3 regions of the Streptomyces sp. NPDC046215 genome follow, and region 3 is predicted to be linked to each of the others. Evidence: riboswitches for the same ligand, from Rfam matches in the RefSeq annotation. Region 3 holds a riboswitch; each other region holds the start of a gene.

Region 1 (7,560 bases), on a different contig from region 3:
TGCTCGCCGCACTCGGCGACCACGGAGGGCACCTGCTCGGCGGGGACGGCGACGACGGCCAGATCGACGGGCTCGGTGATGCCGAGCACCGACCGGTGGGCGGGCACGCCCTCGGGCTCCAGCCGCGAAGGCCCCTCGGGGAAGGCGCGGTTGACCGCGTACGTCCGGCCGGTGAAGCCGCCCGCCAGCAGGTCGCGGAGGACGGCGCGGCCCATGCCGCCGGGCTCACGGCCGGTGCCGATGACGGCGACGGAGCCGGGGGCGATGAGGCGGTGCACGGAGCGGGCCTCGGCGCGCTGCTCGCGGGCACGCTGGACGGCCAGGGAGCGGTCGGTGGGCTCCAGATCGAGCTCCAGGCGGACCACGCCGTCCTCGAAGCTGCGCTTCTGGGTGTAGCCCGCGTCCGTGAACACCTTGATCATCTTGGTGTTGGCGGGCAGCACCTCCGCGGCGAAGCGGCGGATCGAGCGCTCCCGGGCGACGGCCGCGATGTGCTCCAGCAGCGCGGAGGCGACGCCCCGGCCCTGGTGGGCGTCCTGGACGAGGAAGGCGACCTCGGCCTCGTCGGCCGGCGCCGAGGCCGGCATGCCGGTGGCGTCGATGCGGTCGTAGCGGACGGTGGCGATGAACTCGCCTGCGACGGTGGCGGCGAGGCCCACCCGGTCGACGTAGTCGTGATGGGTGAAGCGGTGCACGTCCCGGTCGGACAGGCGCGGGTAGGGGGCGAAGAAGCGGTAGTACTTCGACTCGTCCGAGACCTGCTCGTAGAAGCTGACCAGGCGCCGGGCGTCGTCGGCGGTGATGGGGCGGATCTGCGCGGTGCCGCCGTCGCGCAGCACGACGTCGGCTTCCCAGTGGGTGGGGTACGCGTGCTCGGACGGCGTCTGCATGGGCCCAGCGTAAGGCCGGGCACCGACAGCGGTCCGGCTCGCGGTGGCGGGCCCGGCGGGGCAAGGTGGGGGCAGCCCGAGCACCGCCGACCCCGTGAGACACTGGTCTAGACAACCAATACTGACTTGAAGGGCAACACCATGGCTGAGCGCCGCGTTAATGTCGGCTGGGCCGAGGGCCTGCACGCGCGTCCCGCGTCGATCTTCGTCCGTGCGGCCACTGCCGCCGGCGTGCCCATGACGATCGCCAAGGCCGACGGCAACCCCGTCAACGCCGCCTCCATGCTGGCCGTGCTGGGCCTGGGCGCCCAGGGCGGCGAGGAGATCGTCCTCGCCACCGACGCCGAGGGCGCCGAGGCCGCTCTGGACCGCCTGGCGAAGCTCGTCGCCGAGGGCCTCGAGGAGCTCCCGGAGACGGTCTGATTCACCGGGACCACACGCGGCGGGGCCGCGGCAGCCGACTGAGGCCGCCGCGGCCCCGTCGTCCGTCCGCCGCCGGTTTATCGCCCGCTCCCCCGCACCGCATTCCCCGGCCCGGGGGCCGGGGAATTCCGGCGGTAACCGGGCCGGAATAGCGGTCCGTTGTTAAGGGCGGGCGATCGCCGTGTTTACAGTGTGTTTCGTATTCTGCGGCCGGTGCGGGTTTCGCGGCGGGGGCGGGGCGGGGCGGCGCAGCCGGTATTCGCCCGGCGTGCGGTCCACGCGGGCCGCGGCCAGCGCGCGGGCCCGGTCGGCGTCGCCGCGGGCCACCGCGTCGACGAGCGCCCCGCACGCCGCCCACGCCTCCACCGGCCGGGCGGGCGGCTCCGGCACGTACACCCAGGCGATCTTCAGCCGCAGCTGGGTGAGGAGCCCGGCGAGGCTGGGACTGCCCGACGCCTGGGCGAGCGTCTCGTCGAACCAGTCGCTCAAGGGCCGCAGTTCGGCCGTCAGCCCGGCACGGGCGCGCTCCTGACCGAGCTTGACCAGCCCGCGCAACACCTTTACATGCGCCTCCGTGCGCCGCTGCGCGGCCCGCGCCGCGCCCAGCGGCTCCAGCAGGGCCCGGACGTCCAGGAGGTCGGCCGCCTCCCGCTCGGTGGGCTCCGCCACGCAGGCGCCCGCGTGCCGGCGGGTGGTGACGAACCCTTCGGAGGCCAGGGTGCGCAGGGCCTCGCGGACCGGTACCCGGGAGACGCCGTACTGCCGGGCGAGGAGCTCCTCGGTGAGCCGGCTGCCGGGCGGGAACCTGCCGGAGACGATGTCGTCCCGGATGGCCGTGCAGACGGCGTGCGTCGAAATGCGGCGGCCGTCCCGCACCGCTCTGCCGTCCCCGCTCACGTACGGCCCCGCATGGGTGTACCTCCGCATTGACCTCCGCGAAACGCGGCCTATTGTCACTTGTTGAGCGACTCTATTGCAGTCGGGTGCGAATTCCGATGGCCACGGTGTTTCCATCGATATGTTTTGGCCAACACAAAGGCCCCGGCCGGGGGCCGGGGCCTTCGATGAAGCGTGTCGCGCGCCCGTCGCGGCGGACGGCGCGTCAGGGGCGGTCGGGCGACCGTCAGATGCCGACGCCGTGCGAGCGCAGGTACTCGACCGGGTCGATGTCGGTGCCGTACGTCGCGCCGGTGCGGGCCTCGAAGTGCAGGTGCGGGCCGGTGACGTTGCCCGTGGAGCCGGAGATGCCGATCTGCTGGCCCGCGGTGACCGCCTGGCCGGCGCTGACGCTGATCGAGCTGAGGTGGCCGTACTGCGTGTAGGTGCCGTCGTTGTGCTTGATGACGACGTTGTTGCCGTACGCGCCGCCCCAGCCGGCCTCGACGACGGTGCCGGCGCCCACGGACTGCACCGTGGAGCCCTCGGCGGCGTGGAAGTCGACACCGGTGTGGCTGCCGGAGGACCACAGGCCGCTGGACGCCTTGTAGGAGGTCGAGACGTAGGAGCCGTCGATGGGCGCGACGTAGGCGTTGAGGCGCTTGCGCTGCTCCTCGCGGTCGGCCCGCTCCTTCTCGGCGCGCTCGGCGTCGGCCTTGCGCTTGGCCTCGTCCGCGGCCTTCTTGACCGCGGCGGCCTCCTTCTTGGCCTCGGCCTCGGCCTGGAGGCGGGCGGTGGTCTCCTCGGCGCTGGTGCGCTGGACCTCGGCCTGCTCGCCGACGCGGTCAGCCGTGTCGTCGCCGATGACGATGGCCTGGGTCAGGCCGGTGTCCTCGGTGCGGGGCGCGTCGTCGGTCGCGGCGAGCGCCGGGGCGGCGAAGCCCGCGACGACACCGGTGGCCGTGAGGGTGGCTATGCCCGCGATGTTCGCGCCGGTGCGGACGGCGCGGCTCGGACGGCGGTGCTTCCCGGTGGCACGAGTGAACGCCATAGGTACGGCTGATCCTTTCCTTCCTTCTCGCCTACCGGGTTAGCTGACGGGTTCGGAGCAGGAAGGTCTCCTACGACTCCCTCCGGAAAGGGAACCGATTCACCCCAGGGGACATGTGGGTCCCCGGTTCCCCCGGCTCGCGCCGTACGGGGATTCGGCGATGGCTGCCCGGTGCCGCGGATGCGGCGCGCAATATGACGGACAGCCGCCCTGACGCTAGACGCCGCCTCTTTCCCACGGCAAACAGAACTCATGTTTTGTGGCGTACACCACAGTTCAGAGGTGCAACCACTCCACTAAATCGGACATAAAGGAGGCACGCGTGACCCGTCGGTCTCGCGTGCCTCCCGGGCGATATGAGCCCCCATCAGAGCCGTGTCAGGACCGGCCGGACCGGGCCGGACGCGGATCCGCCCAGCTCAGCCCGTGATCACCGTCACCTCTCCGATGCCCAGCGCCTTCACGGGCGCCTCGATCTCGGCGGCGTCACCGACGAGGACCGTCACCAGGCGGTCCACCGGAAACGCGTTGACAGCGGCGGCGGTGGCCTCCACGGTGCCGGTCTGCGCGAGGCGCTCGTAGAGCCGGGCCTGGAAGTCGTCGGGGAGGTGCTGCTCGACCTGGTCGGCGAGCGTCCCGGCGACGGCCGCGGCCGTCTCGTACTTCAGCGGGGCGACGCCCACGAGGTTCTGCACGGCGCTGTCCCGCTCGGCGTCGGTCAGCCCCTCGGCCGCGAGGGTGCGCAGCACGGCCCACAGGTCGGCCAGGGCCGGGCCGGTGGAGGCGGTGTCCACCGAGCCGCTGATGGCGAGCATGGCCGCGCCCGTGCCCTGCGCGGTGGAGCGCAGCACCTGGCCGAAGGCCCGCACGCCGTAGGTGTAGCCCTTCTCCTCGCGCAGGACGCGGTCGAGGCGGGAGGTGAGGGTGCCGCCGAGGCAGTACGTACCGAGCACCTGGGCCGGCCAGACGCGGTCGTGCCGGTCGGCGCCGATCCGGCCGATGAGCACCTGCGTCTGGACCGCGCCGGGGCGGTCGACGATGACGACGCGCCCGGTGTCGTCGGCGGTGATCGGCGGCACCGGGCGGGGCTCGGCGGCCGGGCCGGTCCAGGCGCCGAGCGTCTCGGCGAGGGCCGCGTCGAGGTCGATGCCGGTGAAGTCGCCGACGACGACGGCCGTGGCGGTGGCGGGCCGGACGTGGGCCGCGTAGAAGGCCCGCACGGCGGCGGCGTCGATGCGGGCGACGGTCTCCTCCGTGCCCTGGCGGGGCCGGGACATCCGCGAGTCGGCGGGGAAGAGCGCCCGCGAGAGGGCCATGGCGGCCCGGCGGGAGGGGTTGGCCAGCTCGTGCGGGATCTCGTCCAGGCGGTTGCGGACGAGGCGCTCGATCTCGCTGTCGGGGAAGGCGGGGGCGCGCAGGGCGTCGGCGAGCAGGCCGAGCGCCTTGGGGAGCCGGGAGGCCGGGACCTCCAGGGAGACCCGGATGCCGGGGTGGTCGGCGTGCGCGTCCAGGCTGGCGCCGCAGCGCTCCAGCGCGGCCGTGAACTCCTCGGCGGTGTGCTTGTCGGTGCCCTCGGTGAGGGCCCGCGCCATGATGGTGGCGACGCCGTCGAGGCCCTCCGGCTCGGCGTCCAGGGGCGCGCCGAGGTTCACCTCGACGGCGACGATCTGCTGGCCGGGGCGGTGGCAGCGCAGCAGGGTGAGGCCGTTGGGCAGCTCGCCGCGCTCGGGGGCGGGGAAGGCCCAGGGGGTCGCCTCGCCGGCCTGCGGCCGGGGGTGGAGGTCCATCGGGGTGCCGGTGGCCACGGTGTCGCTCACTTGGCCGTCTCCTCGTCCGGGACTGCCGCGTCGGTCACGTCGGCGTCGGCTGCTTCGTCGGGGGCCGTGGGCTCGTAGACCAGCACGGCGCGGTTGTCGGGGCGCAGCCGGGCCTTGGCGACCTGCTGCACCTCCTCCGGGGTGATGTCCAGGGCGCGCTGGACGGCGGTGAGGGCGAGCTGCGGGTCGCCGAACAGCACGGCGAAGCGGCACAGTTCGTCGGCGCGGCCGCTGACGGTGGAGAGGCGGTCGAGCCACTCGCGCTCCAGCTGGGCCTGGGCGCGCTCCATCTCCTCGGCGGTCGGGCCCTCGGCGGCGAAGCGGGCCAGCTCCTCGTCGACGGCGGCCTCGATGGCGGGCACCTCGACCCCGCCGGAGGTCTTGACGTCCAGCCAGCCGAGCGAGGGGGCGCCGGCGAGCCGCAGCATGCCGAAGCCCGCGGCGACGGCGGTGCGGTCGCGGCGGACCAGGCGGTTGTGGAGCCGGGAGGACTCGCCGCCGCCGAGGACGGTGAGGGCGAGGTCGGCGGCGTCGGCCTCGCGGGTGCCGTCCTGCGGCAGCCGGTAGGCGGCCATCAGGGCGCGCGCGGGGACCTCTTCGCGGACGACCTCGCGCAGCTCCGTGCCGATGACGTCGGGGAGGGAGCCGTCGCGCGGGGGCTGCTTGGCGTCGTGGGCGGGGATGGAGCCGAAGTACTTCTCGATCCAGGCCAGGGTCTGCTCGGGGTCGATGTCGCCGACCACGGACAGCACGGCGTTGCCGGGGGCGTAGTACGTGCGGAAGAACGCGCGGGCGTCCTCCAGCGAGGCGGCGTCCAGGTCGGCCATGGAGCCGATCGGGGTGTGGTGGTAGGGGTGGCCGTCGGGGAAGACCTTGGCGGTCAGCTTCTCGAAGGCTGTGCCGTAGGGCACATTGTCGTACCGCTGGCGGCGCTCGTTCTTGACGACGTCCCGCTGGTTTTCCATCGACTCCTCGTCGAGGGCGGTGAGCAGCGAGCCCATCCGGTCGGCTTCCAGCCACAGGGCCAGCTCGAGCTGGTGGGCGGGCATGGTCTCGAAGTAGTTGGTCCGCTCGAAGCTGGTGGTGCCGTTCAGCGAGCCGCCGGCCCCCTGCACCAGCTCGAAGTGGCCGTTGCCCTTGACCTGGGCCGAGCCCTGGAACATAAGGTGCTCGAAGAGGTGGGCGAGTCCGGTACGGCCCTTGACTTCGTGGCGCGAGCCGACGTCGTACCAGAGGCAGACGGCGGCGACCGGGGTCAGGTGGTCCTCGGAGAGCACGACCCGCAGGCCGTTGGCCAGGCGGTGCTCGGTCGCTTTCAGGCCGCTGGAACCGGCCTGTTGCGTGGCCGTGTGACCCATGGGCATGTACGTCCCTTCGATCGCTTGCAATCTCGCGACGGTTCGCGATGACTCGCGTGATGAACAGTCCTGTCACTGTATGCAAGCGCGCTGACATCTGGCGAAGTTCCCGGAGCGGTGCGCTCTTACGGACGGGTCGCGGTCGGGGATGTCAGTGGGGCGGTCCACAATGGTCCGCGTCAGACCCCTGCCTCACCCATGCCTCGGCAATCGATCGAAGGAGCCGCAGCCGCGATGGCCCGCCGCAGCACGAAGACCCCGCCGCCGGAGAACTTCGAGGAGCGCATCCTCGACATCGACGTCGTCGACGAGATGCAGGGCTCCTTCCTCGAGTACGCGTACTCGGTCATCTATTCCCGGGCCCTGCCCGATGCGCGCGACGGCCTCAAGCCCGTCCAGCGCCGCATCCTCTTCCAGATGAACGAGATGGGCCTGCGCCCCGAGCGCTCGTACGTCAAGTGCGCCCGTGTCGTCGGCGAGGTGATGGGCAAGCTGCACCCGCACGGTGACGCCTCCATCTACGACGCCCTGGTGCGCATGGCCCAGCCGTTCTCGATGCGGGTGCCGCTCGTCGACGGCCACGGCAACTTCGGCTCGCTGGGCAATGACGACCCGCCCGCCGCGATGCGGTACACCGAGGCGAGGATGGCCTCGGCGACGTCGCTGATGACGGAGTCGATCGACGAGGACACCGTCGATTTCGCGCCGAACTACGACGGCAGCGAGCAGGAGCCGGTCGCCCTGCCCGCCGCGTATCCGAACCTGCTGGTCAACGGCTCGTCCGGGATCGCCGTCGGTATGGCGACGAACATGCCGCCGCACAATCTGGGCGAGGTCATCGCCGCCGCCCGGCACCTGATCCGGCACCCGGCCGCCGATCTCGACACCCTGATGAAGTACATCCCCGGCCCCGACCTGCCCACGGGCGGCCGGATCGTCGGGCTGAGCGGGGTCCGCGACGCCTACGAGACGGGCCGCGGCACGTTCAAGATCCGCGCGACGGTCGCCGTGGAGAATGTGACGGCCCGTCGCAAGGGGCTCGTGGTCACGGAGCTGCCCTACTCGGTCGGCCCGGAGAAGGTGATCTCCAAGATCAAGGACCTGGTCGGCTCGAAGAAGATCCAGGGCATCGCCGACGTCAAGGA
Region 2 (7,560 bases), on a different contig from region 3:
CCCTCGCCGACGGGCTGCACCCTTCCCTGGAGGTCGTCTACCACCTGCCGGATCCGTCGGCCCGGTAGGCCGGGTACGCGAGCGGGGCCGGGGATCGCCTCCCCGGCCCCGCTCCCGCGCCGTGGCGGCGTCAGGCGCTGTGGGCCAGCGTGCGCGGCGAGATCACCTGGTCGATCAGGCCGAAGTCCAGGGCCTGCGCGGCGGTGAGGACGTGATCCCGTTCGATGTCCTCGCGGATCTGCGTGGCGTCGCGCCGGGTGTGCCGGGCGAGCATGGTCTCCATCAGCTCGCGCTGCCGCTGGATCTCCTGGGCCTGGATCTCCAGGTCGGACACCTGGCCCTGGCGGCCCTGGGTGTAGGGCTGCTGGATGAGGATCCGGGCGTTGGGCAGGGCCATGCGCTTGCCGTGGGTGCCGGCGGCGAGGACGACGGCCGCGACCGCGTTGGCCTGGCCCAGGCACACCGTCTGGATGTCGGGCTTGATGAACTGCATGGTGTCGTAGACGGCGGTGAGCGCCGTCAGCGAGCCACCGGGCGAGTTGATGTACAGGGAGATGTCCCGGTCGGGGTCCAGGGACTCCAGGCACAGCAGCTGGGCCATGACGTCGTTCGCCACGACGTCGTCGACCTGGTGGCCGAGGAAGATGACCCGTTCCTCGAAGAGCTTCGCGTAGGGGTCGTACTCCCGGGTGCCCTGTGACGTGCGCTCGACGAAACGCGGGACGATGTAGCGGCTCTCCGGGCGCAGGGCGCCGGGCCCGGGAGACATGGTTGCCGGGAGCGAATGGGGCAGGCTCACTGGGCGGGGCCCTCCGTGTGTGGGTGTTCTGTCGCCGGGCGAAGGACTACTTGGGGGACACCCCGCCGGCTCCGGGCATGTCCGCCGTCGATCCCATGACCTCGTCGATCAGGCCGTATTCCTTGGCCTCGTGCGCGGTGAACCAGCGGTCCCGGTCCGAGTCCCGCGTAATGGTCTCGGGGGACTGGCCGGAGTGGTGGGCGATGAGGTCCGCCATTTCCCGCTTGGTGCGGATGAGCTGCTCGGCGTAGATCTTGATGTCCGAGGCGGAGCCGGCGAGCCCGGCGGACGGCTGGTGCATGAGAATCTTGGTGTGCGGGAGCGCGAAACGCTTGCCCTTCGTGCCCGCGGTGAGCAGGAACTGCCCCATGGAGGCGCAGAATCCCATCGCGATGGTCACGATGTCGTTCTTGACGTACTGCATCGTGTCGTACACCGCCATGCCGGCGGTCACCGAGCCGCCCGGCGAGTGGATGTACAGGTAAATGTCCCGCGTCGGGTCGGTGGCCAGCATCAGCATCTGGGCGGTGACGCGATTGGCGATATCGTCATCGACCTCCTTGCCCAGGAAGATGATGCGGTCCTGGAGGAGACGGCTGTAAACGGCGTCCCCGAAGGGAGATGCGCCGGCACCGTCGGAGCTCTGAGGCATCATCCGGCTCGACTCGTGCGGGAACTGCTGAGTGCCCATCGAATTCCACTCCTCATCCTTGCGATGTCCCGGACGCCGGCCCGGGTTTCGTCCATTCGATCAGCGAAGCGGGAGTGGTCGGCCCCCACCCTCACACCTGGCGAAGCTAACACGCGGCCCGTCCCCGCGAGGCGCCGCTGACGGGCAGTTCGCTGAGAGCAGATGAAGCCCGAACGAACCGTCAAGTGGCTTGAAATCAAGCAGTTTTGTCCGTGCTGACGACCTCGGGGAGGAGAGCGTTCCGGCGGTCGGCGGCCGACAATGGTGCATATGGAAAGAATGGGGTGCCGGATCCGGCCAGCCGGTCAATCCCCGGCGTGCCGGCGGGAAGAGCGGTACGGCGGGGGCGGCCCGGTCGGGAGTAGTACTCGGAGTACCAGCATGCGGACGTTCTGGATACGCGGGCGCCCGCCGTGAAGTGTGGAGCGGGAATGGCCGCCCGTACGAGGGAGCTCGCATGCAGGAACGACGTGCCGTGGTGACCGGTGGTACCAAGGGCATCGGGCTGAGCCTCAGCAGGCGCCTGGTGGCGACGGGTTACCGGGTCGTCGCCCTGTACCGGGGCGACCAGGAGTCGGCCGCCGCCGCCGTGAAGGAACTGGGCGAAGGCTTCACCGCGCTCCGGGGCGACGTGGCCGACGCCGGTGACGTCGCCCGCGTCGCGGAGCTCGTCCTGGCGGAGCACGGGGTGCCGCACGTCCTCGTCAACAACGCGGGGCGGAACATCGACCGTCCGTTCCTGGAGCTGACGCCCTCGGACTGGAACCAGGTCATCGAGGCGAACCTGTCGGGCCCCTTCTACCTCACCCGGGCCCTGGCTCCGGCCATGCTGGAGGCCGGCGGCGGGTCCGTCGTCAACGTGGCCGCCACCACCGGCATCCGGCCCCGGCTGAACGGGGCCAACTACTGCGCCAGCAAGGCCGGGCTGCTGCACCTCACCAAGTGCCTGGCCCTGGAGCTCGCGCCGACGATCCGGGTGAATTCGCTCATCCCCGGGATGATCGACACCGAGGAGATGCGCACGCGGTACCGGACGGCGGAGCAGGAGCACCACGACCGGCTGCTGGCCGAGATCCCGCAGGGCCGGATCGGCAGCCCGGAGGAGATGGCCGATGCGCTGGAGTTCCTGGTGAGCGAGAAGGCCGCTTACATCACGGGACAGAAATTCATCGTGGACGGCGGGCAGTTCATGTGGTGACGGGCCCGGTGGGCGCCGCCGCACAGCCATGCCGCACCTCCCACAGCACGGACGACCGAAAGGGAAGACCCGCATGCAGTCGCGCATCGACCGATACGAAGCCTTTCTGACCACTCAGTACCGGGACGGCTTCCGCAAGCCGGAGGAGTACTCGATCTCCGAGATCAGCCCCGCGCTGCGGGACCGGATGAAGAACGGCCACTTCAAGCGGGTCGTCTTCACCGGCATGGGCTGCTCCGCGATCGTCTCCGACGTCGTCCGTGCCTTCTTCAACTCCATCGACACGGACTTGGAGTTCCACGTCTTCAACGACTACGACTTCCGGTATCTGATACCCGCCTCCGTCATGGACGACGAGCGCACGCTGATCGTCCTGAGCTCCTACAGCGGCCACTCGACCGAGCCGCTGCACGTCTTCCACCGCCTCGCGCACGCCCACGACCGGGTGCTGCTGCTCACCTCGGGCGGCAAGCTCGGCGAGCTGGGGCAGCGGCACGGTGTCTCGATCGCGCGCTGGCAGCTGACCGAGCCGGACCGCGAGTACCCGCTGTTCCACGTGGGCCAGTACTTCGCGATCCTGCTGGACATGTTCTTCGAGCTGGGGCTGATCTCCCAGGACTTCGGGCCCGAGGTGGCCGCGCTCCCGGACCACCTGGAGACCGACTTCACCGCCGCGCACCGCGAGCTGGCCCGTACGGCCGCCGCGCGCAGCCGGGACGCCAACGTCATCATGCTGGCCTCCCCCCTGTGGCACGAGAGCCTGCTGAAGCTGGCGAAGATGCACCTCAACGAGATGGCGATGGTCCCCGCCACGCGGAACTTCTTCCACGAGTTCTGCCACAGCGAGGTAGCGACGCTGTCCGACCCCACGCGCAAGCACAGCGTCCTGATCTTCCAGGACGACCAGGACGACGCGTACACGCGGCAGAAGATGACGAACCTGGTCGGCCTGCTGACAAGTGACCTGCCGCAGAACCGGAACATCGAGGTCACCGAGATCCCGCTGACCCAGCCCACCTTCATGCGCAAGTACTTCACCGCGCTGGAGCTAGTCCAGTACCTCACACTCGACCTCGGCCGGTACCGTGACACCACCTCGCGGAACCTGATCTCCGAGGCCGCGGGCAACCCCTGGTACCACGGCGACACCATCCGCGCGGAGCTGGCCGCCGGCTGAGCCGCCCCCTTCCGCATACCGCGGCCGCGGCCCGGCTCGCAGCGGCCCGCGGCCCCCGCCGACCGCCCGCGCCGGGCCGAACCGCCCGGCTGCGCCCTGCACGTACGGGATCTTCTGGGCCGGATCCATCCCGCCCGCCCGCACGACACGTACGGCGGGCTACGGGCGGCGCAGACCTGGGTCGTCGCGGCCCCCGGACCCCGGGGCGCGCTCGCAGCCGTGTGCGAACGGGGCGAAGGGGAGTTGCGAGCGGGCCCGCCGAACACGGGCGGTGCCCGGCCCCGGCGGGGAGCGTCGGGCGCACCGGGTCACAATCCCGCTCACGCTCCCGCCCGCGCCCACGGACCCGGGGTCGGCGGGCGAATAAACACCGCTCCCCCATACGCCGGATCATGTCGTAGACGGGGCGCGGCGATCGAAGTCAACCGGGCACGCACACCGCGCCGGAGCAGGTGCGGCGGGCCGCAGGCCAGCGGCTCAACAGGCGAATCCGATGAGGGTCAAATGCCGTCGTGTCCACCGGAATTACCCAGAAGTGATCAGGCTCACATACCTTTGGTTCCGCTCGGAATCCGTACCAGGGCTGCGCCAAGATCCCGTCGACGACAAGACCCCGCCATCCCGGTGGGGCGGTCCCGGTGGACGCCGAACCCTGCCGCCGCCGGGATGCAGGTCGACTGAGTGCATCGGCAGGGATGGAGGACCCAAGCATGGTGGGACGACCAAGAGTAGTGCGGTCGGCCCTTGGGGTGAAGCCGTTGACGCGGCCGGGCATACTTCGCCTGCCCGAACCCGACAGGTCATCCTTCACAGGCGGCTGACGAAGGGTTGAAGAATGGGCGCGCACAAACGTCCGTCAAAGATGTCCAGGGCCGGCGCGGCGTCGGCCCTCACGCTCGCAGCCGTCGGTGCCACCGTTCTGGTGCCGGGCGGCGCGGCCGGCGCCGAGGCATCGACCGTCTCCACCACGGCACTGCGCATCGCGGCCTCGAAACAGGGTTCCCCCTACCAGTGGGGGGCGACCGGCCCGTACCGCTTCGACTGCTCGGGCCTGACGCTCTACTCCTTCAAGCGGGCGGGCAAGCAACTGCCCCGCACCGCCGCCCAGCAGTACAACCGCACCCGCCACATCCCGCGCGCCGCGCGGGAACGCGGTGATCTGGTGTTCTTCGGCTCGGGGCGCGGCATCTACCACGTCGGGATATACGCCGGTGGCGGCAAGATCTGGCACGCTCCCAAGACCGGCTCGGTCGTCCGCCTGGAGCGGATCTGGACCAACAGCGTGCTCTACGGCCGGGTGAACTGACCGCCGGACGCGACCGCCGCCGGGCGCACCGCCCGCGGCGCGGCCGGGCCCGGGGCAGCGGGCCCGGCACCACCCCGGGCCTCCGCGCACCGCGCGGGGGCCCGGGGCCCTGCCGCCCCGTCCCCGCCCCGTTCAGAGTTCGGCGCTGACCGCCACGGTCCACGGGAGCGAGATCCACACCGTCTTCCCGCCGTCCGAGGTCGGGGTGAAGAAGAGTCTTCCCCCGCGCTCCGCGGTGAGACAGCGGATGATGACCATGCCCCGCCCGTTGTCCTGCTGGACGGCCGCCGGCAGCCGGCGCGGGAAGCGGGGGTGACTGTCGGTGACGCCGATGCGCAGCTGCTGATCCCGCTCCAGGCGGACGTCGACGGTGAAGGTGGGTGACTGGCCGCGGGTGTGCTGCACGGCGTTGGTGGCGAGCTCGGAGACGATCAGCCGCACCGTCTCGGCGGTGTCGGTGCCGCCGGGCAGCCCCCATTCCGCGAGCACACCGGCCACATAGCGGCGTGCCGTGGAGACCGAGGCGGGGGCGCTCGGCAGAGTGACGGTGGCTTCTTGCTGGTCTGCCATGGCGGTGTCCCTTCCTACCGGGGCCGGACTCCGACGCTTTGCGCAGTGAAGTCGAGAGCGGCCTCGGACGGCTCTTCGCGACAGACTGCCACTGATAACGGGTGTGATGGGGGCGATCCTCCGAGATATGCATATATCTGTCGCTCGAAGCGGTGAACTCTACGACGGAAGCCCATATTTGGGCGGCACACTGGACTAATGACACAGGGGTAACGGACCGGGGGTGCCGTCGCCGATAAGGCGATCGCGGAAAACGGCCGGGCGGACGAGCCGTTCACCTCGGGCGGAGGGAGGGGCCGATGCGCAACGGACCTGCGGTGCGCCGCCGCAAACTGGGCGCGGAGCTGCGTCGGCAGCGCGAGCTCACCGGGCTGACCAGTCTGGAAGCCGCGCGGGCGGTGGGCTGGCACCAGTCGAAGGTCAGCCGGATCGAGACGGGCAGCAGTGGCGTGAAACCGGCGGACGTGGCGCTGCTGCTGGATGCGTACGGAGTGTCGGATCCGGAGCTGCGCGCCCTGCTGGGGGCCCTGTGCGGGGCGGGGTCCGCCGATGCCGAAGGGGCCCGGCGCGGCTGGTGGTACGCCTATCGCGACCGGCTGCCGCCCGCGTATCTGGACTTCATCAGCCTGGAGTCGGAGGCTTCCCGTCTGCGCACCCTGGAGACCACGGTGGTGCCGGGCCTCCTGCAGACCCCCGCGTACGCACGGGCCGTGACCCGGGCCGCGCTCCACGACCCGCCGCCCGAGCAGGTGGAGGAGCTGGTGCGGGTGCGTCTGGCGAGGCAGTCGGTGCTGGAGGGCGACCGGCCGCTGGAGCTGTGCGCCGTGCTGGACGAGGCCGTGCTGCGCCATGAAGTAGGCGGGCCGGAGGTCATGGCCGGGCAGTTGCGGCACCTGATGAAGACGGGTTCACAGGGGCATGTGCGGCTGCATGTACTGCCGTTCTCCCAGAGCGGCCATATCGGCATCACAGGACCTTTTGTTATCTTCTCATTTCCGCGCATTGCTGATCTGGATGTGGTTGTTCTCGACCACTTGACGAGTAGCCTCTACCTGGAGCGGAAAGAAGACCTCCGGGCGTACGGCGCGGCATTCGCGACGCTGCGGGCGCACGCCCTCTCGCATGAGAACTCGTTGGATTTCATCGCCGGGATCAACGACGGCGCGTGAGGAGGCACCATGTCCGCAATGCCGCGGTATGTACCAACCTGTGGCGCAGTGTGGCGCCGCAGCAGCTACAGCACCGGAATGAACAACTGTGTGGAGACGGCCGGCCTGCGCCCCGGGCTGCTCGCCGTACGCGATTCGAAGAACACCGCCCGACCGGCCCTGCTGTTCTCCCCCGTCGCCTGGACCTCCTTCGTGGGAGGACTGCGCGACGGCCGCATCCCGCTCTCCGGCCGCAGCGCCGGGTAAGGCTGAGCCTCAGGCGGCCGGCGCGGTGCGTACGACCGTGCCGGCCGCCTCGGCCACCTGCCGGTCCGACAGGTCCGCGCGCGCGGTGAGCCGCAGCCGCGAGATGCCGTCCGGCACGGACGGCGGCCGGAAGCAGCCCACCGCGAGCCCTTCGGCACGGCAGTCGGCCGCCCACCGGACCGCGGCCTCCGGCGAGGGAGCCCGCACGGACACCACCGCCGCGTCGGGCCGGGCCGCCGTCAGCCCCGCGGCCGTCACCCTCCCGTACAGCTCGGTGGCCACGTGCCGGGCGCGGGCCGCCCGCTGCGGCTCGCGGCGCAGCACCGCCAGGCTCGCGAGGGCCGCGCCCACCGCCGCCGGGGCGAGGCCGGTGTCGAAGATGAACGTGCGGGCGTTGCTGACGA
Region 3 (7,560 bases):
CGGCGGCGTCACCGGTCCGCGAGCGGGCCGTGAGCGGCACGGTCCGCCGGATCGGGCCCGGGATGCGGGGCGCCGGGGCCCGGGTTAGGTTCCGTTCCGGGGCACAGCGCACGTGGTCCCCGAAGGGACGGCACTCCCCGTGGATCATGTCTCCTCCGCCGGGCCGCCAGGGCCGCCAGGGCCGCCCGGTGCAGCCGGTCCCGCCCCGGCGGATCCGGCCCGCTGGGCGATGCTCGCCGTCCTGTGCGCGAGCCTCCTGCTGGTGGCCATGGACGCCACCATCCTCAACGTGGCCCTGCCCTCGCTGATCACGGAGATGCAGCCGGACGCCCTGGAACAGCTGTGGATTATTGACATCTACGGGCTGGTGCTGGGCGGGCTCCTCGTCACCGCCGGCGCGGTGGGCGACCGGTTCGGCCGCAAGCTGCTGTTCATCGCCGGGTTCACCGTGTTCGGCGTCGCCTCCGTGCTCGCCGCGACCGCCGGAGTCACCGACAACATCCTCCAGCTGATCGCCGGCCGGGTCCTGCTCGCCATCGGCGGAGCCATGGTGATGCCCTCCACCCTCTCGCTGATCCGCACGATCTTCACCGACCCGCACGAGCGCACCCTCGCGATCGGCGTCTGGGCCGCCGTGGCCGGGGCGGGCGCGGCCATCGGCCCGCTGGTGGGCGGGGTCCTGGTGGACGCGTTCTCCTGGTCGGCCGCCTTCTGGGTGAACGTGCCCATCGTCCTGGTCACCCTCGTCGCGGCCGTCCTGCTGCTCCCCGAGTACCGCAGCCCCTCGCACCACGCCCTCGACCTCGTCTCCGCGCTGCTGTCCGTGGCCGGGATCATCGCCGCCGCCTGGGGCATCAAGCACCTGGCCGGCGGGTTCCGCCCGGTGGACCTGGCCGCGCTGCTGGTGGGCCTGGCCGCCCTGACCTGGTTCGTCCGCCGCCAACTGCTCTCCTCGGACCCCCTCCTGGACGTCCGGCTCTTCGCCAACCGGCCCTTTCTCGCCGCCGCGCTGGCCACCCTCATCGCCATGACGGCCATCGGCGCCGCCCTCTACCTGATCTCCCTGTGGCTGCAGTACGTCCACGGCTACGACGCCCTGCAAGCGGGCCTGCGCACCCTGCCGGTGGCCCTCGCCGCGCTCGCGTCCTCGCTGCTGACACCGTGGCTGCTGCGCCGGATCGGCGTCCGGACCGTGCTGACGGTGGGTCTGGCCGCCCTGCTGTGCGGGTTCGCGGTGCTGGCCGCAGCGCCCCAGCCCCTGGGGTACGGGGCGGTGGCCGTCGCCCTGGTCACCTTCGGCATCGGCGACGGCATGGCCATCACCGCCTCCGCGGCCGTGATGATCTCGGCCGTCCGGCCCGAGCGGGCCGGCCAGGCGGGCGCGGTCTCCGAGAGCGCCTACGAACTGGGCATCGGCTTCGGCGTGGCCCTGCTCGGCAGCGTGCACACCACGCTGTTCCGCTCCGAGATGACCGGACTGCCGGCGCAACTGCGGGGGGACGACCTGGAGACCGCGCGGGAGTCGGTGGGCGGTGCCGACCACGTGGCCCGGTCCTTCGGCCACGACACCGAGGTGGGCCACGCCCTCCTCGACACCGCCCGCACCGCCTACGACGACGCGCTGACCAGCACCTCACTGGTGTCCCTGGGCATCGTGGCGGTGGCCGTCGCGCTGGCGGCCGTCCTCGTGCCACGGGGCTTCCGGGCCGATTCCGCCCACTGAGCCGCGGCTGCGGGCGGGGCGCGCCGGTCCGCCGGGCCCGGCCGGGGCGGCCTGCCCGGCCCGCGCTTCGCCCGCCGGCAGGCCGCCTGCCTCCGCGTCCTCCTCGCGGTGCGGTCCGCGCCGGCCGGCGGATCCGCCGGCCCGTCCCGGACTGTGTCCCCCGGGCCTTGCCGCCGTGCTGCCGTCCACGCGTTCCCGTGCACCCGCCCGCGACCGCCCGCCGGTGCCCGGGCGGATCGAGGGCGATCCCGCTGCCCGGCCCGCGCGCCGGTACCGCCCTTCCCGCCCGTCCGGGCGGTCACGGCTCGGTGATGAGGTCGGTGAGGGCGCGGATGCCGTCCGCGGCCAGGACCCGGCGCTGCCGGTCCGCCGGGGTGCCCCGCCGCAGGAGACGGTGGACCAGCGCGCTCACCTGACGGGTGTCACCCGACTCCGCCAGCGCCTGCTCGATGTGGGCGAGCAGGGAGTGCACGACGTCCTCGGCGCCCCGGCGCTTGCCCTCGGTGTCGACCAGCACCCCCTCCAGCCCGTGCCGGGCCGCGTGCCAGTTCGAGGCGTTCAGCAGCTCCTGGGGACAGTGGGAGACCGGGGGCCCGGTCTTCTCGTCCCGGATGGCCGTGGCCACCAGCGCGCGGACGATGCCCGCGAACATGACGGCGTCGTCGACCCGCAACTGGACGTCCAGGCACCGCACCTCGATGGTGGGGTAGCGGTCCGACAGCCGCGCCTGCCAGTACAGCTGCCCCCGGTCGCTGATCGCCCCGGCCACGAACAGCGCCTGTATCCGCTCCTCGTAGTCGGCGAGGCCGGCGAAGTGCGGGGGCGGCCCGCAGACGGGCCAGCGGCTGTAGACCACGGTGCGCCAGCTGGCGAACCCGGTGTCCAGGCCGTGCCACATCGGGGAATTCGCCGCCATGGCCACCAGCACGGGCAGCCACGGACGGAGCCGGTTCAGGACGGCGACGCCCGTCTCGCGGTCGGGGATGGCGATGTGCACGTGCATGCCGTTGACCAGCTGTTCGTCCACCAGCTGGGGGGCGCGGGCGTGCATGGCCAGATACCGCGGACTGCGCGTGACGGGGACGGGGGCCAGGCCCGCGCGCGGGGACGTCCCGCAGGCGGCGATCCGGCAGCCGTTCTGTTTGGCGGCGGCGCTGACGGCGCGGCGCAGCCGCAGCAGGTGCCGGCTCGCCTCCGCGAGGTCCGTGCAGACCGGAGTGGCTACTTCCACTTGGGCCTGCAGGAGCTCCGCTTGAATCTCCCGCTCGTGCACGGCCGGCTCCAGGTCCAATGCCGCGCAGACCTGCTCTGCCAGGGCTACGGGCAGTGCGGTGGCCGGGTCGAGCAGAAGATACTCCTCCTCGATCCCTAGGGTGAGCATGCCGTATCGCTACCCCCGTGCCCCGGCACCGAACCGCGCGGACCCGGCCGCCGCGTATTTGTGACGCAAAGCAGCCCCGTGTTCGTGCGGGTACCCGTGTCAGGGGCACTCATGTGACGCGATTTCGGTCTTCCGCTTTCTTCAAAGCCCTTTGGATAAAAGGGTTTGCGTGGTTCGCCCGAGGCATCGACAACCCCCGGTTCCGCGGCGGGCGATGAAGTGAAGAAGTTCACAGATGCCCCTTCCGACGCGGGATTCGGGCGTTCCGTGATGCAGGATCTTGGCTCGAACAACAAGATCCCGTCACCGAGGCGGGCGACCCGGGCGGACGCCGAGTCCTGCCGCTGTCCGGGTGCGGACAGATCCCTATGGATCGGCAGGAGCGGGAGACCCGAGCAAGGCGAACCACGATCGCGGTGGTTCTTGGGGTGAAGCCACAACTGTGGCCGGGCAACTTCGACAGCCCGAACCCGACAGGTCATCTTTCGCAGGCGGATGACGAAGGGTTTTGGCATGTCTGCGTTCCCTCGCATACCCGCGCTCGTTTCCAAGGCCGGGGCCGCGTCCGTCCTCACCGCGGCCACCGTGACCGCGTCGATGCTGCTGCCCGGCATGGCCGGTGACGCCCAGGCGGCGACGGCCGGCCAGAGCGCCCTGAAGGTCGCGGCCTCGAAGAAGGGCTCGCCCTACCAGTACGGCGCCGCGGGCCCCAACCGGTTCGACTGCTCGGGCCTGACGCTCTACTCGTTCAAGAAGGTCGGCAAGTCGCTGCCGCGCACCGCCGCCCAGCAGTACAACAAGACCCGGCACCTGTCCGCGGGCTCGCGCCAGGCCGGTGACCTCGTCTTCTTCCACTCCGGCAGCAACGTCTACCACGTGGGCATCTACGCCGGGGACAACAAGATCTGGCACTCGCCCAAGCCCGGCGCGTCCGTCCGGCTGGAGAAGATCTGGAGCAACAGCGTCTGGTACGGCCGCGTCAACTGACGCGCCACCAGGACGCGGCGCGGCCCCCGGCGCCGGGAGGCGTACGCGGGGGCCGGGCCGGCGGGCCGGGGGTCAGGGAATCTGCGCCCCGTAGGCCCGCAGGGCGTCGGTCACCGGCTGGAAGAACGTCTCGCCGCCGGAGCCGCAGTCGCCACTGCCGCCGGAGGTGATCCCCAGGGCGGTGCCGCCGTCGAACAGGGCCCCGCCGCTGTCGCCCGGCTCGGCACAGACCGTGGTGGCGATCATGCCGTCGACCGCGCCCTCCTCGTAATTGACGGTCACGTCGAGGCCGGTCACCTCGCCGTCGTGCAGCCGGGTGGTGCTGCCGCTGCGCCGCACCTGCTCCCCGACGGTCGCCTCACCGGCCGCGGTGATCTCCTGCAGCCGGCCGTTGTAGAGGTTCACCGCGCTGGGGTGGGCCACGGTGGAGGTGTAGCGCACCAGCGCGTAGTCGTTGCCGGGGAAGGACGAGCTCTCCGTCACCCCGATCCGGCCGCCGCCCTGCGAGGCGGACCAGCTGGAGGAGACGTTGCCGCAGTGACCGGCGGTCAGGAAGTACGGCTTGCCGCCCTTGGTGACGTTGAACCCCAGCGAACAGCGCACGCCGCTGCCCCAGATCGCGTCGCCGCCCGCGATGAACGGCCGGAGCTTCCCGGGCGTCCGCCTGAGCGCCGCCTTGTCGCCGAGCCCGGCGACGGCCTTCTCCAGCCGCGCCAGCGCGGTCCCCTCCACCGTGCTGTCGGCGGTGACGGCGAGCCTGTTGGCCCGGGGGTCGACGGACCAGGTGGTGCCCGGTATCGCGGCCTGCGCGGCGAGCGCGCGCCGGGCCGAGGCGAGCTCGGCGGCCGAGTGCCGGACGAACCTGGCCTCGGCGCCCGCCGCCCGCACCGCGTCGGCCGCCTTCCGGCTGACGACGCCGACGACGAGCCGCCGCGCCCCGGCGTCGTAGTACGCACCGGCCGTCTCCGCCGGGAGCGCGGCGGCGAGCCGCTGGGCGAGGCGCGACGCATCGACGCCGGAAAGGGCCTCGGGGCCGGGGGCGGGGGCGGCGTGGGCGTTCGGCAGGGTGAGGGCCGCCGCCGTCAGGGCCGCGGCCGCGGCGCCGGCCAGGGCGGCACGGCGGCGTGCGGGAATGCGTGAGCGTGTCACTCGGGACCTCCTGTGGGGGAGCGCCCGGTGACATCGATGTCCGGGCGCGGAGGACGTACGGGGTGAGCGCGTGCGGGTCGGGTGGGGACCGGGCGCGACACCGGGTGGGGGCCGATGAAAAACGGTCGCGTCCATGTCAAGTGCGATCGAGTATCCGGTCGCCCGGAGCGACGTTCAAGAGCAGCATTCGGCCTTCCGTGCGAGGCGTCCCCGCGCCTCCTGCCGCACAGGGGCACCACGCGCCGCACCACTGACCGCGGGTGACAAGCGGGAACCGCCGTGGAGCGCTGAGCGGACATCGGCCCCCGCGCCTGTCCGATAATCGCTCACCGGCTCGGCCTCCGGTGGGCGCACTCCGCGCACGCGCCGACCTGCCGCACGCCCGTGGCGGACATCGGGCTCCCGCCACCGCCACCTGTACGGGTGATGCCCGCGTCGGAGCGGTGGCAGGGGAGGCCGCTGCTGGAAGGCTGCACGGCATGAGTCGCCGTACCTTCGTCGTCTCGGCCGCCGGCGCGGCTCTCGCCACGACCTTTCCCGGCGCGGGAGGGGCGGCCCCGGCCGCGCCGGCCCTCACCGCCCGGTCCGTGCCGCCCGCGCTGGGGGCGGAGTTCCACGGCATGGGCAAGGGGTACTGGCAGGACGGGCGGCCCCGCCCCGCCTTCCACCGCCACCTCGACACCCTGCGGGCGTACGGCGTCGGCGTCGTCCGCGTCGAGGTCGCCTGGTCCAGGAGCGAGCGCGGCCGGGGCGGGCCCGATCCCGGTCACCCCTACCACCAGCGCCTTCAGGCCCTCCTGGACGCCGTGGCCGGGCGCCGGATGAAGGCGCTCGTCACCCTCCACGGGTCGCCCGCGTGGGCACGGGCGGGCGCGACCCTCCAGGATCCCGCCGCGCGCTTCCCCGACGACCCCGGGGCCGTCACCCCCTGGGCCGCCTGGCTGGCCGCCACCTACGGGGACCGCGTCCACGCCTGGGAGGTGTGGCACGAGCCCAACGTGCCGGACACCACCGGCGTCACCGACCCGGCCGAGCGCACGGCCCGCTACGTCGCGCTGCTCGGGGCGTGCGCGCGGGGGCTGCGGTCGGCCCGCCCGTCCTCCGTCGTGGTGCTGGGCGGGCCCCGCCACACCGACCACCGCTTCGTGCGGGACGTCTACGCGGCGGGCGCCCGCGACCACTTCGACGTCCTGGCTCTCCGCCCCGGCCTCGGCCCCGGCCCGGAGGAGGAGCCCGCCGCCCTGGGGCCGGGGAACTTCCCGGCCGTGGCGGAGGTGATGCGGGCGTACCGGGACGGCGGCAAGCCGGTGTGGTGGACCGGGTTCGCGCCCCTGGCCGGGGACTCCGCGGCCCCGCCGGCGCAGCCGGTGGTCCGGGCCTTCGACCTGGCCCGCGCGCGGCACCCCCAGATCCGCCTGGGGGTGCTGCCCACGGCACACCGGCCCGTCCTGCCGCACCTGGCGGCCCTGCGCACCTACTTCGCCGGGTACGGCGGGCAGCGAGAGCTGCTCTGAGGGGCCGCCCCGGCTTCGCTCAGTCGCGCGCGCAGGTGGTGTCGGCGGCGGGCAGATCGCCCGTCAGCAGGTAGTCGTTGACCGTCTTGTTGGCGCAGGCGTTGGGGTAATACGCGAACACGGCGTGGGTGCGCACGGGGACGGTCACGAGCGTGGAGCCGCGCATCGCCTTGTGCATGCCGAGGCCCTGCTCGTAGGTGGTGCGGGTGTCACCGGTGGCCTGGAGCTGGAGGGCCGGCACGGTGTTGTCGATCTCGGTCCGCCGCTCGTGCGGCTTGTGCTTCCACCAGCCGCACGGCATCGGGGCGTTGACGACGGGGCCGAAGACCGGCTGCCGGGGGCGGACCCGCTCGATGGTCCTGCGGTACTCCTCCGGGTCGCCCGGCATCGTGGTGTCCGCGCAGAGGACGGCGAGCTGCGCGGCGTAGTCGGCTCGGGTGCCGTTCTCGTCGGCGCCGGTGGGGAACATGGCGGCCAGCAGGCCGGCCAGCCGCTCGGTGGCCTCGACCTTCCTGCCCGCCGCGGCGTCGGCGAGCTGCCGCAGGACGGCGGCGTACTGCGCGTTGTCGAAGTCGTCGGTACCCATGGCGAAGAGGATGAACGGCAGGTTCTGCGCGTCCAGCCGGTACGTGCCGATGGCGATCGGGCGCTCGGCGGCCCGGCGCACCAGGCCCTCGACCGTGGCGCGCACGGCCGCGGGCGTCTTCCCCAGGTGGTAAACCGCGTCCCGCGGTGCGGCCCAGGCCGCCAGCTCGTCCAGGGCCTTCTCGTTGGCCGGGCCCATCGCCTGGGTGGTCTTGCGGCCG

What was found. A riboswitch is a leader RNA that binds a small molecule or an ion and turns the genes downstream of it on or off. The one in region 3 is predicted to bind cyclic di-AMP.
Positions count from the first base shown of each region.
Region 1: it holds a riboswitch for cyclic di-AMP, as region 3 does, so the genes downstream of both, ABZ951_RS12740 (M23 family metallopeptidase) here and ABZ951_RS23005 (C40 family peptidase) in region 3, are expected to answer to the same signal.
Region 2: it holds a riboswitch for cyclic di-AMP, as region 3 does, so the genes downstream of both, ABZ951_RS24985 (C40 family peptidase) here and ABZ951_RS23005 (C40 family peptidase) in region 3, are expected to answer to the same signal.

Region 1 is NZ_JBEYZW010000022.1:54,298-61,857, reverse strand. Features, by position in the region: gene ABZ951_RS12755 (GNAT family N-acetyltransferase) at 1-890, opposite strand, end outside; gene ABZ951_RS12750 (HPr family phosphocarrier protein) at 1,032-1,313, shown strand; gene ABZ951_RS12745 (GntR family transcriptional regulator) at 1,476-2,210, opposite strand; gene ABZ951_RS12740 (M23 family metallopeptidase) at 2,437-3,240, opposite strand; cyclic di-AMP (ydaO/yuaA leader) riboswitch at 3,254-3,410, opposite strand; gene ABZ951_RS12735 (pitrilysin family protein) at 3,660-5,027, opposite strand; gene ABZ951_RS12730 (pitrilysin family protein) at 5,054-6,421, opposite strand; gene ABZ951_RS12725 (DNA topoisomerase IV subunit A) at 6,650-7,560, shown strand, end outside.
Region 2 is NZ_JBEYZW010000068.1:4,295-11,854, reverse strand. Features, by position in the region: gene ABZ951_RS25010 (helix-turn-helix transcriptional regulator) at 1-68, shown strand, start outside; gene ABZ951_RS25005 (ATP-dependent Clp protease proteolytic subunit) at 131-769, opposite strand; gene ABZ951_RS25000 (ATP-dependent Clp protease proteolytic subunit) at 846-1,454, opposite strand; gene ABZ951_RS24995 (SDR family NAD(P)-dependent oxidoreductase) at 1,948-2,688, shown strand; gene ABZ951_RS24990 (SIS domain-containing protein) at 2,762-3,865, shown strand; cyclic di-AMP (ydaO/yuaA leader) riboswitch at 4,499-4,697, shown strand; gene ABZ951_RS24985 (C40 family peptidase) at 4,701-5,171, shown strand; gene ABZ951_RS24980 (ATP-binding protein) at 5,304-5,741, opposite strand; gene ABZ951_RS24975 (helix-turn-helix transcriptional regulator) at 6,041-6,910, shown strand; gene ABZ951_RS24970 (DUF397 domain-containing protein) at 6,920-7,156, shown strand; gene ABZ951_RS24965 (8-amino-7-oxononanoate synthase) at 7,166-7,560, opposite strand, start outside.
Region 3 is NZ_JBEYZW010000057.1:6,770-14,329, reverse strand. Features, by position in the region: gene ABZ951_RS23015 (MFS transporter) at 230-1,723, shown strand; gene ABZ951_RS23010 (glutamate--cysteine ligase) at 2,022-3,104, opposite strand; cyclic di-AMP (ydaO/yuaA leader) riboswitch at 3,451-3,614, shown strand; gene ABZ951_RS23005 (C40 family peptidase) at 3,618-4,091, shown strand; gene ABZ951_RS23000 (S1 family peptidase) at 4,164-5,240, opposite strand; gene ABZ951_RS22995 (hypothetical protein) at 5,720-6,754, shown strand; gene ABZ951_RS22990 (alpha/beta fold hydrolase) at 6,774-7,560, opposite strand, start outside.